Regions from separate parts of the Halomonas sp. FeN2 genome, predicted to be linked through region 1. Evidence: predicted binding sites of a transcription regulator. Region 1 holds the regulator's gene; each other region holds the start of a gene.

Region 1 (5,797 bases):
GCCATACCGGCATCATGAAGCCCTTGAATAAAGGCGCTACCTAGTTGCGCCACGTGCTGGGGGTCACTACTAAAACTACGATCGCCGATAACGCTGGACAGACCGCTCTCAACATCTAATACCGGGGCGAAGCTCAGATCCAAACCACAGGCAGCCATCTCCATACCTAACAACCAGCCGGCATCTTTGGCTAACGCCAGCCCCTCTTCCGGGGTGGTGCGGTAGCTCTCACCGATACGCGCCATGGCTGGCAGGCGTGTTAACCCCTCTTTGATGCGTTGAACGCGACCGCCCTCTTGATCCACGGCGAGCAGTAAATCAGCACGCACGCGGCGAATATCGCTGCAGAGCTTGCGAACCTGATAGCCATTTTCGACATTGCGGGCAAACAGAATAACGCCCCCGACCGTCGGGTCTAGCAGCAAGCGCTTTTCTGCAGCCGTCAATTTGGTGCCTTCAAGGTCAAGCATGACCGGGCCTAACGGTTGAGTCATCGTGATAGGTCCATTAAAAGGGGCGATGATTCTAGACGATCGTCTAGCGGTGTCAAAATCTGTGTAGTTTTGCCAAGGCAATCGTCGTTGGCAATCGATAAACTTCGATGATGAGGGCAGGTTTCCGCGAGGGCGCTGTTACCCCATCCATGGGCGCTACTTTCGCCGTCCCTGAAGCGAAAGACCCTCGCTTCAACCTACCCTCCCCATGTGATCATGGATTTTGAAACAATTGAAAAAGGTCAATCAAAGGATTGGCGGCCACCGTGCAACCAAACAGGTGTTCCCGGCAACGCTAACGAAAAGATATAGAGCAGATCAGGATTGCGTACACGAATACAGCCGTGGGACGCAGCTACTCCCATAGGCTCTTCATACGGCGTCCCGTGCAGGTAGATATAGCGCCTTTGCGAGTCCACCTGACCACCGCGGTTCACGCCTTTTTCCAAGCCACACAGCCACAGTATGCGGGTCAAAATCCAATCACGCTCAGGATGCTCTTTGGCGAGTTCGGGCGAAAAGGTCTCGCCCGTCCAGCGACGACCGCGAAACACCGCATTTTCGGGCATGTCTCCACCAATAGCGGCTCGCACATAATGCCAGCCGTGGGGCGTTTTACCACTGCCATTGCGCTCCCCGCTTCCAGCAGCACCGGAGGAGATTGCACACTCATGGAGCACTTTAGGCCCTCGCCAACAGCGCAGCGCCTGTTGGGTAGTATCAATCTCCAGCCAGATATTCTCAGTGGGAGGTAGCTCAGCTAGCGTAGGCGTTCGCATGTTTTCCTTCTTCAGGTTTGGCTTCTTCAAGGGTCATGGGTAACGGCGCATTCATGGCAGCCACAACGACAGGAAGCAAGCGTCTGACCAAATCACGCACCGAGACCTGTTCGTGGTAATCCTTCTCCGCGATATCGCGCAGTGCATCGAGGCCAGAAAGGGTAAATATTACCGTCCCAAGCATAAAGTGTAGCCGCCAAAAGCGCTCAGCGTCAGGCAGATCCGGCGTTGCTTTACGTACAAGCTCGGTGAAGCGGGTAAACACATCACCATACTCTTGCTGGATATAGCGCCTGAGATGCCCCTGTGCCTGGCTGTAGGCAAGACCGAGCAAGCGCATGAACACTTTTAAGCTATTACGTTCGGCGGGTACCGCAAGAACGGTGGTGGCCATGGTTTCGAGCAGTGTTTCAAGTGGAATAACACGACCAGCGTGTTGGCCTTCCAGCTCATCCAGCGCGGTATGAAAACGCTGAGTAAAAGGATCCAAATAGCGGGAAAAAACGGCCTGAATCAGGGCTTTTTTGGAACCAAAATGGTAATTAACAGCGGCCAGGTTAACGCGCGCTTTGCTAGTGATGTTGCGCAGCGAAGTTTCGGCAAAACCCCGCTCTGCAAACAGCACCTCAGCAGTATCGAGTATACGGGTCACCGTATCAGATTGAGCCATGTCGCTCTCCAGGGAAACAGGTGTTTAAAACATAGCAAAATACTATGCCATAACCTTGGTGGGCTCAACGCTTGATTTACTGACAAAATGTGGCAGGTTAAATAAGCAGAAACTTAGTTTCAAACGATTAAGGGGCCTCTGTTTAACGTAATGAGCGAAGACCAGACAAGGCAAAAATCAACGAAAAAGCGGAGTTTACGGGTTGTAAATGAGCATTTTGAGGCGATTTTTAACGCCGTATGGTCGAGCGCAATAGTTAATCAGAGGTTTCTTAGGAAAATTGTATAGACATAGTCGATAGGCACTGACAGGCCATATACTGGACAGAGGAACATACTGTATACTTAAACACTTATTGATTAAGTCGACATTTAGCTTGTTACTGTCTATTCACTATTTATGGAGTCTGGTATGTCGCGTCCGCTAACCGCTCGCCAACAGCACGTGTTTGATTTTATCGTTAAGACTATGGGCGAATTTGGCTACCCTCCTACCCGTGCTGAGATTGCCAAAGCACTCGGCTTCCGCTCCCCCAATGCGGCTGAAGAGCACCTGCGCGCGCTGGAACGCAAAGGCGTTATTCGCATTATCCGCAACACGTCTCGAGGCATTCGCCTGCCCAACCAGGAACCTCAAGAGACCCTCGATAGCGCAGTCACCGCGTTACCCGCTGCCAACGTTGAACCCCTGCCCGCTGGCCTGCCAGTGATCGGTGAGGTGGCCGCTGGAAGCCCCATTTTAGCCGCTGAACATATTGATCGTTACTGCCCCCTGCCGGCTGAGTACTTCACGCCCAAAGCTGACTACCTGCTGCGTGTGCGCGGGCTTTCCATGAAGGATATTGGCATTTTGGAGGGTGATTTATTGGCGGTTCATCGCACCGAACGAGTGCGCGATGGCCAGATCGTGGTTGCCCGCTTAGACGATGAAGTAACGGTTAAACGCTTCAAACGCCAGGGGCATCAAGTGACGCTGTTTGCAGAGAACCCTGATTTTGCGCCCATTGAAATCGACCTGCGCTCCCAATCCCTCGATATCGAAGGCGTTGGAGTCGGAGTGATTCGAGGCGGTAACGGCCAGGCACTCGGCTAGCAGCCTGTCGGACTTAACACTGATCTACTGCGAATCCCGGTATTTTGGCCAACTTTATTCGATCGATTTCGTTAAATAGCGCGCTATTCGCCTCAATCGATCGATAAATTTGGCTCAAAATCCGTGCTTCTCGCGACGATCGGTCAAGCCCGACAGGCTGCTAGCCCCCACACTATTGCATGTCGATATAGCGGTGGTCATTGAAGGTGGCCACCCAGTTAGGGTGATAGACCAATAAAATACTTAGCAGCATGCCGGTAATAAACGCCTCTGAAGGCATTAACAAGGGCAGGAAGCGCGCGTACTCCTGGGCAAGGTAGATCGCCTCAGGGTCAGTCCCTGCGACGATAATCAGCACTACCGCCGCCAGACCTCCCCCTAGCGTTGCCAGCGCCGCGCCGAAAAAACCGCAGGCAAACAGAAAGACCATCAAGTTATCCGGCAGGCGGCGATCTACCAGCCGCCATACCGTGCCAATAACGGCCGCCGGAACGATCCCGGTAACCAGCACATTTGCCCCCAACAACATCCATTCATTGCGACCAATCACCACCATGGCGATATTGATCAGCACGTTGCTGATCAGCGCTAACGGCGCTTTAAAAACCAGTGTCATCAATACCGTAAAGACAAGGTGCAGCGTTAGCCAATCAACCGCCTGCGCGCGAAGCTGCCACATAAGCATCACCGCCAGCGTGGCGCCTAACCAGCGGTGCTGAAGCGCGGTATCCTCGATCAATACCTGCCAGGGCCGCCGCCAAAGTGTCCACGCTATCACGCCCAGCGAGAGTAGCCAGGTGAGCAGCAGCGCCCAGGGCGCTAGTACACTTTGCGCAAATGACATGGCGGCCTCTAGGGTTGATGAGCGTTAACTAAATACCACTGTCTTGTTGCCGTGCACCAGCACGCGATCTTCCAAGTGCCAGCGCAAGCCCCGAGCGAGCACGGCTTTTTCTACATCACGTCCAAAGCGCACTAGATCAGTGGGTGTGTGGCAGTGGCTAACACGATGGATATCCTGTTCGATGATAGGACCTGCGTCGAGTTCCTCGGTTACATAGTGACAGGTAGCGCCGATCAGTTTAACGCCACGCTGGTAAGCTTGATGGTAAGGCTTAGCCCCGGCAAAAGAGGGCAAAAAGCTGTGGTGAATATTGATCACTCGCCCCGCATAGCGCGCGCACAGCTCGGGGGGCAGTATTTGCATATAGCGCGCCAGCACCACGCAGTCAGCGCGAGCGCTGTCGATTTCAGCTTGAACCTTGGCAAACGACGCTTGCTTATTGTCGGGGTCGACCGGCACATGGTGGTAAGGAATGCCGTACCACTCGGTCAGCGAACGCATATCGTCATGGTTGGAGATAACCCCAACAATATCGCAATCCAGCTCACCCGCCTGCCAGCGGTAAAGTAGATCTACCAAGCAGTGTGACTCCCGCGACACCATCAGCACTACGCGGCGACGCTGCTGGGTATCCACCAGTGACCACTGCATATTGAATTCGCTGGCCACCGGTTCAAACGCCGCGCGCAGTGCTTCCACCGACATACCCACCGAATCCGCCAGAATTTCATAGCGCATAAAAAAGCAGCCGGTTTCTAAATCAGAGTGCTGGCTGGCTTCGGTGATGGAGCCACCCTGCTGGGCAATAAAGTTTGAAACCCGTGCAACAATACCTACCCGATCAGGACAGGAAACCACTAAACGATAATAATGAGACATGTGAGCTACTCTTGACCTATTTCTAAGGTAATTATGACAAACCAGCGGCTTAGGCTGCATATTGTATCGGAAGGCCAAGGATGATTGTTAGCCGCCCCTGCCTTCCCGTATAGTTAAGTCACTACTTTTTAGGTTTTTCATAACAGATGCATTCATCACGCGTTCAAATTCGTCCCCGTCGTCGTCCACCGCTGCGCATTTTGCCGCTGGGGGGTTGCGGTGAGATTGGAATGAATCTAACGCTATACGGCTATGACGAGCACTGGATAGCCGTGGACTGCGGCATGATGATCCGCCAGGATCTTCCCAACTCGCCGCTGCAGGTACCCAATCTCGATACGCCGAAAGCACTAGGGATCGTGCCCAAAGCGCTATTTATCACCCATGGCCACGAAGACCACATTGGTGCGGTCGCCTGGCTCTGGCCAATGTGGAACTGCCCCATTTATGCCACCCCACTGGCAGCTGGACTGTTGCGGCTAAAATTTGCCGAGCATCAGCTTAGCAGCGCAGCAATCCATGTTATTGAACCTGGCGAGGCGTTGGAAAGCGGGCCATTTACGCTGCGCTATCTGCTTTTAACCCACTCGATTCCCGAAAGCTGTGCGCTGATCATGATGGCCGGAGGCTATCGCGTTCTACATACCGGCGACTGGAAACTCGATCCTGAACCGATCATCGGCACGCCGATAAGCGCGGCCCAGTTCAAGGCGCTTGCGCCAGTTGATTTAGTGGTGGGCGATTCTACTAACGCCCCCATGCCCGGGCACTCAGGCAGCGAGGGGGACGTCGCCCGGGCGCTGGCAAAAACTCTCAGCAACTGCCAGGGCCGCGTAGTGGTCTCCTGCTTTGCCAGCAATCTTGCCCGGGTGTTAGCGATAGGGCGCGCAGCCCATCAATGTGGCCGCCGCATCAGCTTGATGGGCCGTTCTATGGAGCGCATGGTCAGCGTTGCACGTGGGCTTGGCTATATGGATGATTTACCGCCGCTGGTGCCCAATCATGACTTAGGTTACCTCCCCCCGGATGAAGTGGTGAT
Region 2 (5,797 bases), 870 kb from region 1:
TGAACGCTGTCCAGTAGAATATTTGAAGCCAAAAATAAAAAAAATCGCAGAGGAATTCACAGATAGCATTTTAGATAAAGTTGAGTGCCTTTCAAGTAATGATATTCAATCTTTAGAGAAAGAAGTTATTGCAAGACATTCTGGGGCTATGGGAGGGGCTGGGCAACTCCCTTGGGCTGCTTATATGAAAGCTGTTTTTTCATTGAATCATAATGGTGCAACAGATTATAGGCGAGCTGGGAAATATTTGCTTTGGGCTGAATCTAAAGGGTTGGTTGTCGAGGATGATTTTCCGATAACTAATTTACACCGATTTTTTACTAAAGAAAACATTGTTTTGCTAGGCTTTGAAGTGCAAAGCGATGACTCTTTAAAACTGATGATTCCAGAAGTTACTGCTAAATCGATGGCAGTTAAAATTATTTCGGATTTTGGTGGTGGGAAACCAGTAAGGGAAGTTTTTTCACCAGAAAGTGCCAAATCTTACCTGTATGAAGTAAGAGAAAGTGTTGGCCTAAACGCTAATTGTGAAAATCAAGATGTTAGCAATTTTGATACAGGAGCTAGAGCAGAAGGTGAGTCAGGTTTAAATAGCCAAGAAAGCTCAAGTTCGAATGAAACAGCCGGCATTAATCACGAAAGTGCATCTAATAATAGTCAGTCTAATGGTTCTAATGATGTTGAACCTGAAAAGCCAGCTGGAACCGGGTCACAAGTAAAAGGTACTGTTTCTGCCTCATGGGAACGTCCCGGCCTTTTCCCACGAGGTAAGGATGGAATTCCAATTCCTAGCGTACATAAAAAGGCTAAGAATATCGTGGCGGAGCTTAGAAGGCTAAAAACGAACGGTAATAAAAGCACTCCAGGAACACCAATTGCAGTTGCAATGCTATTAAGAGCTTTAATTGAAATTAGTACGGAAAATTATTGTAATAATTTTAGTGATGTAAAAAAAGATCAAGATTTTACTAAGCAAGTAGCTAAAGTTGCTGATCATATGTTGGATAGTGGGTTTATAGCTAAGGATCAACATGAAGTTGTGATGCGACAAACCCGTTCTTCAGAAAGTATGCTTCATATAAAAACTATTCAAAAATATGTTCATTCAGCATCATTTCATCCCACGGGGCAAATTTTGAATAGCCTATGGGATGAGATTTCAGTTTATATAGGAGTCTGTTGGAGAGCAAAGCCTTCTTAACGACGAAGCGTAGGACTATCATGTAACATTAAGTTGTCATAAAACATGATTTCAGTTGCATTTGGTCTTGATAAGTGAGTGGAGTAACGTAAAGAAAATTCCACGTTTCGCTCTTGAGAGTATAAGGCTCTTATAGGTTCACAGTTGTCGTAAGTGACAAGCCAAGGATGGCGAATCTTTCTTACTGTATCCGCAATTTTAGAGTGATCTTCAGGTTGATAGTGGTTTCTGTATAGCTGGCTGCCCTTAACATAATAAGGGGGATCTAAGTAAACAAGGCACTTGCTATCTTCTTCAGGTAGCTTCCTTGCTATTAGCTCTAGGGCATCCAAATTGTAAACGTTTATATGGTTTTTAAGTGAGTTTATGCTTTTGATTCTTTTTAATAATTTTTCCTTGTTGTAGCGAGCATCAATTTTATATTTTCCTTCTTGCTTTTTTCCACCAATAACGCCAGCCGATATTATTCCTGATCTATTCGTTCTATTGAGAAAGAATGTGGCGAAACCAAGTTCGGTTGTGCTATGTTTTTCCGGGTTATTAACTATGTCTTTTTGTTGATACCAACTATCCATGTTGGTTTCAGTTTTTGAAAATAGTTCGGAGAATTTTTCTTCATCATTTAATATCGCCCACCAGAAAGCATAAATTGCTGGATCAGCATCATTAATAATTATGTTGTTAACATATCCATTCGTTAATAAATAGATAGCAGCGCCTGCGCCACCTGCATAAGGTTCTACGTAATATCCACCGCTGATGCCGTTATGCCGCATTAAGCTACCCAGCCATTCACCAAGGCGTGCTTTTCCTCCTGGGTAGCGAAGGGGAGTAACAAATGAGCGGGGCGATGACATATTGACTCTCAATTTTGGATATTTGGCAGTTTCGAATTTGGTGCTTATTTTCACGGATTTTTAAAGAAAATAATAGGTATTTAGTTTTTGTCGTGGGGCTTGATCAATCACAACATTTTGATTTTTATTAAAATTTTTCGACATTTCTCTTTGCCGCCCCCTCATCTGTATACGCTACCATCAACTCATCCCAACTCGTCGTATAGCGCGGGCTTCGGTTCGCGCAGCGGAGGTGCCAGGGGGCGTTCTTTTCCGGTAGTCCTAGACGTACAGTTCCCTTTCCCATCTTCTCGTTTAGCGCGTCCATGGTGGCCATTAGCTTCTGGCTGCGCTGGCGTTCTTCTTCCGTTTGCGGTGTGTCCATTAGGCTGAGTTGCTGGCGGTTCTCGTCGGTCAGGTCGATCAGCATAACGCCCGCTTTCTTGTAGCCGTACTTGGGCCGGTAGATCTTGCGTAGCGCCTCCTGAGCGGCGTGGAGTATGTCGCGGGTGTCTTGGCTCGGGCGTTCCATTTCTACCGCCAGGCTGGGGGAGTATTGGGGCAGGTCGGGACGGAAGCGATCGGTTTTGAGAAACACCAGCACGGCGCGAGCGAGGCTCTTCTGCTCGCGTAGCTTTTCGGCGCCTCGTTGGGCATGTTGGCGAACGGCGCCTTGTAGGTCGCAGAGCTGTGAAGTGGGGCGGCCGAACGATCGGCTGGTCATGATGCGCTGGCGTGGCTCGTTGAAGTCGTTCATCTCCAGGCAGCTGATGCCGCGCAGTTCCAGCACCGTGCGCTCCATATTGACCGAAAACTTACGCCGCAGGCGTTTGGCGTCCGCTTCGCGGAGATCCCAGGCGGTGTTGATGCCCAGGATCTGCAGGCGCTCGTTTAGCCGGCGGCCGACGCCCCATACATCGCTCACCTTGATTTGCTGCAGCAGGTGCCTGGCTTCGTCGCTTTCCGCGTGAAGGATACACACGCCGGGGTAGCCGGGGTGCTTCTTGGCAATGCGGTTGGCCAGCTTGGCGAGGGTGTGGGTCGCGGCTACACCAACACACACTGGGATGCCGGTGTAGCGGCGGATCTTCGCGTGCAGGGATTTGGCGTGTTCCAGCAGTGCTTCCGGCTCGAAGCCATCCATGCGCACGAACATTTCATCAATGGAGTAGGGCTCTACCCCGGCGGTCTCCTGTTCCAGGATGCCTTGCACCCGGTGGGACATATCGCCGTAAAGCTCGTAGTTGGAGGAGTGCAACACGATCTCGCCGCGATCGACCAGGTGGCGCACCTGGTGGGCGGGGGTGCCCATCTCGATACCCAGCGCTTTGAGCTCATTTGAGCGGGCGATAATGCAGCCATCGTTGTTGGACATGATGCCCACGGGGCGGCCTTCCAGCTTGGGGTTGAACACCCGTTCACAGCTGACGTAGAAATTGTTGCAGTCCACCAGCCCAATCATAATTTGCTTCCGCTCTTGTGTAAGACTGTTAATTTATACAGTATTAGGCTCAAGGAAAGCGACAGGCAAACGCTAATGTACGTCGCTTAATGTGGAGCAAGCACAGGGCAACAGCATGCGAGTAAATTACTTGGGGCCAGCAGTGGTGGGCGTGGAGCACCCGGCAGTGGCCGAAATGGATAGCCGAAAATTTCCCCCCAGCTGCTTTCTGGTGGAGATAAGCGAGGACGCACGCCCAGGTGGGCCGTGGATGGAGGGCGATGTGCTGGTGGTGGATGAGGCGCGTTCGTTCGGCCACGGGGATCTGGTGGTGGCTGAGATGGAAGGGGAGTTCCGATTGTTTAAATCCCACCGCGTGGGTAGCCGTTGTCGGTTGCTGCCCACCGCTGGTGGCCAGGGGTGTTTTATCACCGCTAAGCAGTATCGCGGGGTGGTGGTGAGGCAGGCTAGGTGTTGGGCGGTGTAGGTGAACCCTTACATTGCGTAACGGGAAATTACTTGTTTGCAACTTAGAGAAACTTTGCCATAGTGAAAGTGTCGCCTAAGAGCACGCGTGGCGGTAACGCTTCGCCAGAAGATTGCGGCAATCAAAACCCCCGACCATGTGGAGTGGTCGGGGGTTTTGTTTTGAAGCTAATAATTAGGACAGGCGAAAAACGGACTTCTGAGCACGTTTCTGCGCTTCTTCGGCGCTCAGGCTGACTTTGACATTGCCTTGCCGTTTTGCGGCAAGATAGCGCTTACGTGCGGCCTCAATGGTTGCCGCCTTGCGCTGCTGCTGTGTGATGTGATCAGTCGCGTATAAATGCATAGCATGTTCCTCTAATAATGCCCATGCCGCCTCCTAAAAACGGGCTGAACATTATGTCATGGGAATGCGCGGCTTTCCTTCCACCTGGCAACGCTACGGTGAGCCTCACCGTGTCTCTATATACCCCCGTTCAATGTAATTGTGGGTCACTTCGCGAAGGATCCTAGTCATAAAGTTGTAAGAGATCTCTTACAAATCTTGTCGGCGATGTCTTACATCAATGGTGGTGCTTTTCTGTCAAGCTGGATATGACGCTTGGATGCGCGAGCTGGAAGGAATCAGCTTTTCTGTAAGGAGACGGATGCCAAAAGCCCTCGGCCAACGGATGGCCGGGGGTTGTCTGGTGTTGATTGTTAAGGGCCCAGCCCGATAATTCCCACCGACACCTCTGCGTTAATACTCACCGCCTCTCCATCCTAATACTGCAGGTATACCCCCGCGCCGTGAAATTGTGGGTGACTTCGTCAATGATCCAGGGCGTGGCGTTGATCTCTGGCTTGTAGCCTTGGGCTGTGACCGGGGTTTCGGGGGAGATGTCTGCCCTCCCCAGCGTTAGCTCAAACTCTGCCAGGCCGCGCTGGATGCGTTGCCATTCACTGCGAGCGGCGCCCAGGGCGTTGACTTCTGTGACGTAGGAGGAAGGGGGGTGCCGTTTGTTTAAATCCCGCCGCGTGGGTAGTCGGTGCCGGTTGTTGCCCACCGCTGGTGGGCAGGGCTGCTTTGTGACCGTGCAGCAGTTCAAGGGCGTGGTGGTTAGGCAGGCGCGGTGTTGGGCGGTGTAAGCGATCTCTTACAAATTTTGTCGGCGTTGGCTTACATAAAATTAGGCAAAAAATTACCAAGCTGTAAGTGTCGCCTAATAGCACGCGTTACCTTAGGGTTTCGCCAGAAGATTGCGGCACTGGGATGAGCCCCAGCCATGGAGGACTGGGTGTTAATTCCTAACTGAATGAGCGCACTCTAAAATATAATGGCGCTGCCGGATAAGACTTATACCTACATCCATAATTGCCAAGCATAAGCCTACAAAGGGAATGGTTCGCTTCATCAGCCAAAGCCTTATCGCACGCGCTATTGGGGAGCGCAAGGTTTCAACAGCCTGCTTGATAGCTTCACTGATAGTAAAGTCATTAATAAGTAGTTCTATATAGTTCCTGAGCTTATTGTTATCGCCTTGCTCAAGTGAATCAGCCATCCCATCTACATAAGCAACTTGATTTTGCTCGCTCAAAAAGCCCCTGAAGTCATCTATACGATTAGGCTCTATGTTGAACACATCGGCTAATATTCGTAGTACTGCTTCCGCACAAGGGTTGAGTGTCGAGGGTGGCAATATCCAATTGATGTCGTCTTCATCACGTAAAGGGATATCCTCATTGAATGGAGCGGGGGAAAAGTTAGTACGTATCCACTCCTCACCTTCAATATCATCAAGTTCCACGAATTCAGGAACTATCCTGTCCAGTTCATTCTGCAGTACACCGAGG
Region 3 (5,797 bases), 240 kb from region 1:
CGTCGATCCATATGATCCAAACCATGATGATCCACATTGAGCATATTGAGTGCCGCATCAGCCATGGCAACATCGACGACGCCGTTGCCTTTCATTTCGGCGTAATCCCGCACCCGGCGCAGCAATCGGTTGGCAATTCGCGGCGTGCCCCTTGAGCGTCTGGCCACTTCAATGGCGCCATCGTGGCTGGTTTCAACGCCTAACAAGCGCGCCGAGCGCGAGACAATTTCTGTTAGCTCTTCCAGGTTATAAAACTCAAGCCGTTGCACGATACCAAACCGATCGCGCAGCGGGGAGGTCAATAACCCTGCCCGAGTAGTAGCACCTACCAGGGTGAAGCGGGGAAGATCCAGTTTAATCGAACGCGCCGCAGGCCCTTCACCAATCATGATGTCGAGCTGAAAATCTTCCATAGCCGGGTAGAGCACTTCCTCTACCACCGGCGACAGGCGATGAATTTCATCGATAAAGAGTACGTCGCCAGGCTCTAAATTAGTCAGCATGGCGGCTAGATCGCCTGCCCGCTCGAGTACCGGCCCGGAAGTCGACTTCATACCGACGCCCATCTCGGTGGCAATAATATGCGCGAGGGTCGTTTTACCTAGCCCAGGGGGGCCAAATACCAGAGTGTGATCCAGGCTCTCTTCACGCAGCCGTGCGGCGCCGATAAAGATTTCCAGCTGTTCACGCACACGCGGCTGGCCAATATAGTCATCCAGCCGCTTGGGGCGAATCGCGTAATCAATGCGCCCCTCTCCCTGTTCAGGTTCAGCAGCGATCAGCCGATCGTGTTCTAACATAGGTGCTCTTCTTTATGGCAATTCAAAAAGGTCTATTCACAAAGCTCTATCCGCTACCCGCAATTTGTTATTTATTCCGTTCTAACCACTCATGCGTTGGGTGAGCGCGGCTTTAATAAGCGCTTCGGTAGACTGGTTGGGATCGATATCGGCGAGCATTTTCGAGGCCTCAGTCAGTTTATACCCCAAGCTGACTAACGCGGCTTCCGCATCGGCAAGACTATCGCGGGCAGAAGCACGGCCATTGGTGGCCTCAAGGGGTAGTAGCGCGTTGCTGCCATCTTCCCACTCGGGGAAACGGTCGCGCATTTCAATAATCAGCCGCTCAGCAGTTTTCTTGCCCACCCCTGGCAGTGATGTCAGCGCCTTGCTGTCGTCGTCACGGACGCAGCGCATAAAGGCGTCTTCGTCCATGCCCGACAGGATGGCTAGTGCAAGCTTGGGCCCTACGCCATTGACTTTGATCAAGGCACGGAACAAAGCACGTTCATGCTCACGGCCAAAGCCATAAAGTAAGTGGGCGTCATCACGAATGGTTAAATGGGTAAATAATGAGACGCTCTCGTTAATCGCCGGAAGTGCGACCAGCGTATTCATTGAGGTTTCCAGTTCGTAACCTACGCCATGAACGTCGATCACAATCCAGGGAGGTTGCTTTGCCACTAGCTGACCACTCAGACGTCCAATCATAAATACGCTCGCACCGGAATGAAAAAAATAGAGTGAAAAACAGGTGATTACTATAAAGCGACTCTGTACAGGTGACCAGTAGTTCAGCCATCGGCACAGCGGGAGTTACAGGGCTCTTCGTCATTCAGTATTTCTGCCAGTCTTATAGTAGACCAGTGGGAGGTAGCTTTAGCTCGCGACCGTTTAGGCTGCCAGCCTGACAACACCGGGGTATCTTCGGCACCCTTCGCCCGCTGGAAGCGGCCTCCAACAACAGATAGCTGGCTAAGTGGTTACGATCAGAAGTGTGAGACACAAAATTGCCGATTAATATTGAATCCACATTAGATGACAAATAACCAGTTAAAGCCGCCAGCGTCCAGTTGAGCGACGGCGGCCCCGAGATGGCGCGGCGGGCAAGCCATGGCTGCTAAACACAGAGCCGTTATAAGCATGGGTTAACGCAATGGCTAACGCGTCGGCGGCGTCAGCTTGTGGGGTAGCAGAGAGCTGCAGAATTGCTGTCACCATATGCTGCACCTGCTCTTTATCCGCGCCGCCCTGGCCAGTCACCGCCTGCTTTATCTGCCGCGCGGCGTATTCGGCAAGGCTTAAGCCATGATTGGCCATACACACCATTGCCGCCCCCCGAGCCTGGCCCAGCTTCAGCGCTGAATCGGGGTTTTTGGCCATAAAGACCCGCTCAATGGCCACCTGGCAGGGTCGATGCAGGCCGACGACTTCGCTAAGGCCGGCGTAAATTTGCGCCAAGCGCTGCTCCAAGGCCCCTTCTGCCGTGCGGATACAGCCACTCGCTACGTAGCAAGGTTTAACGCCAATAATATCGATCACCCCGTAACCGGTTACCCGGGAGCCAGGGTCTATGCCCAAAATGCGAATGGGTACGACGGACTTTTGCTCTTCCATGGCGTCGATACTCGTGTGACTAGAACATACAAAAACACCGACGCCACGGCGTCGGTGTTGAGCAGCCATCCAAACCGATTTATTCGGCGGCGGGTTCCGCTTTGACTTTCTGACGTAGACGGATGTTCAAATCTTTCAACTGCTCGGGGCTGACTTCGCCCGGTGCATTGGTCATCAAACAGGCAGCGCTTTGAGTTTTCGGGAAGGCGATAACTTCACGAATAGTCTTGGCACCGACCATCAGCATGACCAAGCGATCCAAGCCAAAGGCTAAGCCACCATGAGGCGGCGCACCGTACTGCAGTGCATCCAGCAGGAAGCCAAATTTCTCTTGGGCTTCTTCTTCACCAATGCCTAGAATCTCAAACACCGTGCTCTGCATGGTCTGATCGTGGATACGAATAGAGCCGCCGCCCAATTCGGTACCGTTGAGCACCATATCGTAAGCGCGTGAAAGCGCGTTGGCAGGATCGGCCTTGAGCTCTTCCGGTGTGCAGGAAGGCGCGGTAAAGGGGTGGTGCAGTGGGCTAAGGCGGCCGTTGTCGTCGGCTTCAAACATTGGGAAGTCGACTACCCACAGTGGCGCCCACTCTTGAGTATAGAGCTCCAGATCAGCACCGAGCTTGACGCGCAGCGCGCCAATGGCTTCGTTAACGATACGCGCTTTATCGGCACCGAAGAAGATGATGTCACCATCTTCTGCGCCCACGCGGTCGAGCAGCTCTTCAACGATGTTTTCCATAAACTTGACGATCGGTGACTGCAGACCTTCAAGCCCTTTGGCGCGCTCGTTGACCTTGATCCACGCCAAGCCTTTGGCACCGTAGATGCCGACAAACTTGGTGTATTCGTCGATCTCTTTGCGCGACAGCTTGGCACCACCGGGCACTTTCAGTGCCGCGACGCGACCATCATCAGCCTTGGCGGGACCAGAGAAGACGTTGAAGTTAACCTGCTGCATCAGGTCATCGACATCGGTCAGTTCCAGCGGGATACGCAGATCAGGCTTATCGGAACCGAAACGATCCATCGCCTCCTGCCAGGTCATGCGCGGAAATTCTGGCAACTCTACCTTCAGCACTTCTTGGAATAGCTGACGAATCATGGCTTCGGTAATGCCCATGATGTCGTTCTCTTCCACAAACGACGCCTCGATATCAATCTGTGTGAACTCAGGCTGACGGTCGGCGCGCAAATCTTCATCGCGGAAACACTTGGCAATTTGGTAATAGCGGTCAAAACCCGCCACCATCAACAGCTGCTTAAACAGCTGCGGCGACTGAGGCAGTGCAAAGAAACTACCCGCGTGGGTACGGCTAGGCACCAGGTAATCACGCGCACCTTCAGGTGTTGCGCGGGTGAGCACCGGCGTTTCGATGTCCAGGAAACCCTGGTTTTCGAGGTACGCGCGCACGTTATGCGAAATACGCGAGCGAAGACGCAGCTTCTCGATCATATCCGGACGACGCAGATCGATGTAGCGGTGCTTTAAGCGCACCTCTTCGCCAACTTTGCCATGCTCATCCAGCTGAAATGGCGGGGTAACGGCGGTATTGAGCACTTCAACATCTTTTGCCAACACTTCAATCATACCCGTCGGCATGTTGGCGTTTTGGGTGCCTTCTGGGCGCAGCCGAACGCGACCAGTAATACGCAGGACGAATTCACTGCGGGCACGGTCGGCATTAGCGAATGCCTCGGCGGTATCAGGGTCAACCACGAACTGAGCGATGCCGTCGCGATCGCGCATATCGAGGAAAATTACCCCACCGTGGTCACGGCGGCGATGAACCCATCCGCATACCGTAACCGTTTGATCCACCAAAGTTTCGTTTAGCTGGCCGCAATAATGGCTGCGCATGTCAAATCCTGTTCTGTTACGTGGCAATGAGTGTGTCGCGGGCGTCCCGACCCTGACTGCCGCGGCTATGCCGCGGCGCCCTTGTCTTTGGGAGTGTCGCTCTTAGCGGTAGCGCTGGCATCGCTTGATTTACCGGCATCTGCAGAGGCAGTTTTGCCATCAGCGGCCAGGTTCTTTTTGCTACCCGTTTTGAAATCAGTTTCGTACCAACCGCCGCCGGCCAAACGGAATCCCGCTGCCGAGACAAGCCGTTCCAAGCCATCACTTTGGCATGCAGGGCAATCCTTGAGAGGATCGGCGCTAATCTTCTGCAATTTTTCCATACGATGGCCGCAGGCCTTGCACTCATATTCATAGATGGGCATCTTAATGACTCCTAATAAGCTCAACCCTGACAAGCTTAGTTCTGACAGAACTGATTCTAACGACTCAGCTCTACGGAAACAGCTCTGACAAATCCAGTTCTATCTAAAAGACTCGTTCTGAAAAGAAAGAACAATGGCGAACACAAACGCTGCCAGGCTGCAATATGTGGCCTGTCGGGTTAAATTCCAAGGCTGCGGTTGATAAAGCGCCGCCATTATACCCTTTTGTGCCCCCTGACGAGCAAGGTTATACAGACCCCTGCGGTTAATGGAGAGAAGAAAATGCCCCATGCGGTGATACTGGATGCGCAAAGTCTCGGCCCCGAGATCAATTTGGCCGCCATTAAGGAGACGGTTTCAAACCTTGAGGTGTTTGAGCAGAGTACCACGCAACAAGCGCGGGAACGCCTTGCTAACGCCGATATAGCGATCGTAAACAAGGTCGTGCTGGACGCCGAAACGCTGCAGCAACTGCCAAAACTGCGGCTGATATGCGTATTGGCAACAGGCCTCAATAATATCGATCTTGAAAGTGCAAAAGAACACGACATTGACGTTAAAAACGTGGCGGCTTACGGCACCGCTAGCGTTTCCCAACACACTTTGATGCTCATGCTCGCGTTAGCCAATCGTCTTCCCCAATATCAGCGCGATGTTGCCGCAGGCGAGTGGCAGCATAGCGCTTTCTTCTGCTTGCAGGATTACCCAACGCTCCAACTGGCAGGCAAACAGCTCGTCATGGTCGGGCAAGGCGAGCTAGGTACCGAAGTAGCACGCTTGGCGGAGGCCTTTGGCATGCAGGTCACCTTTGCCGCCCGCCCCGGCAACGAAGCTAATGATAAGCGGCCTGCCCTGGACGACCTGCTTCCCGATGCCGATGTTATCAGCCTGCACTGCCCGTTGAGCGAGGCCACCAAGCACTTGATCAACCGGGAGCGCTTAGCGCGCGCCAAGAACTCACTACTACTGGTCAACTGCGCCCGCGGAGGGGTTATCGATGAAGTGGCAGCGTTAGAGGCGTTGCGCAGCGGCAAGCTGGGTGGATTAGGCGTTGATGTGCTGCCCGCTGAACCACCCAGAGATGGGCACCCACTGTTGGATGCGCTCAGCGAGCCGCTAAACTTAATCGTCACGCCTCACAACGCATGGATCACACCGGAAGCGCGCCAGAATAT

What was found. Region 1 encodes LexA, which represses DNA repair genes until DNA is damaged. Its sites were predicted from a motif close to TACTGTNTANNTANACAGTA; they were not measured.
Region 2: the regulator LexA is predicted to act here: its motif matches at 3,523-3,542, upstream of KF947_RS17835 (Y-family DNA polymerase).
Region 3: the regulator LexA is predicted to act here: its motif matches at 1,552-1,571, upstream of ruvA (Holliday junction branch migration protein RuvA).

What each region holds. Positions count from the first base shown of each region.
Region 1 covers NZ_CP074200.1:4,748,642-4,754,438, reverse strand. The annotation lists gene nagZ (beta-N-acetylhexosaminidase) at 1-494, opposite strand, end outside; gene KF947_RS21940 (L,D-transpeptidase) at 737-1,273, opposite strand; gene KF947_RS21935 (TetR/AcrR family transcriptional regulator) at 1,251-1,943, opposite strand; gene lexA (transcriptional repressor LexA) at 2,355-3,035, shown strand; gene KF947_RS21925 (energy-coupling factor ABC transporter permease) at 3,208-3,879, opposite strand; gene purU (formyltetrahydrofolate deformylase) at 3,904-4,758, opposite strand; gene KF947_RS21915 (ribonuclease J) at 4,989-5,797, shown strand, end outside.
Region 2 covers NZ_CP074200.1:3,874,247-3,880,043, forward strand. The annotation lists gene KF947_RS17825 (ParB/Srx family N-terminal domain-containing protein) at 1-1,201, shown strand, start outside; gene KF947_RS17830 (DNA adenine methylase) at 1,198-2,058, opposite strand; gene KF947_RS17835 (Y-family DNA polymerase) at 2,186-3,499, opposite strand; gene KF947_RS17840 (hypothetical protein) at 3,615-3,965, shown strand; gene KF947_RS17845 (hypothetical protein) at 4,140-4,310, opposite strand; gene KF947_RS17850 (hypothetical protein) at 4,711-5,052, opposite strand; gene KF947_RS17855 (hypothetical protein) at 5,245-5,797, opposite strand, start outside.
Region 3 covers NZ_CP074200.1:196,199-201,995, forward strand. The annotation lists gene ruvB (Holliday junction branch migration DNA helicase RuvB) at 1-800, opposite strand, end outside; gene ruvA (Holliday junction branch migration protein RuvA) at 882-1,490, opposite strand; gene ruvC (crossover junction endodeoxyribonuclease RuvC) at 1,833-2,396, opposite strand; gene aspS (aspartate--tRNA ligase) at 2,476-4,257, opposite strand; gene KF947_RS00935 (FmdB family zinc ribbon protein) at 4,323-4,622, opposite strand; gene KF947_RS00940 (D-2-hydroxyacid dehydrogenase) at 4,905-5,797, shown strand, end outside.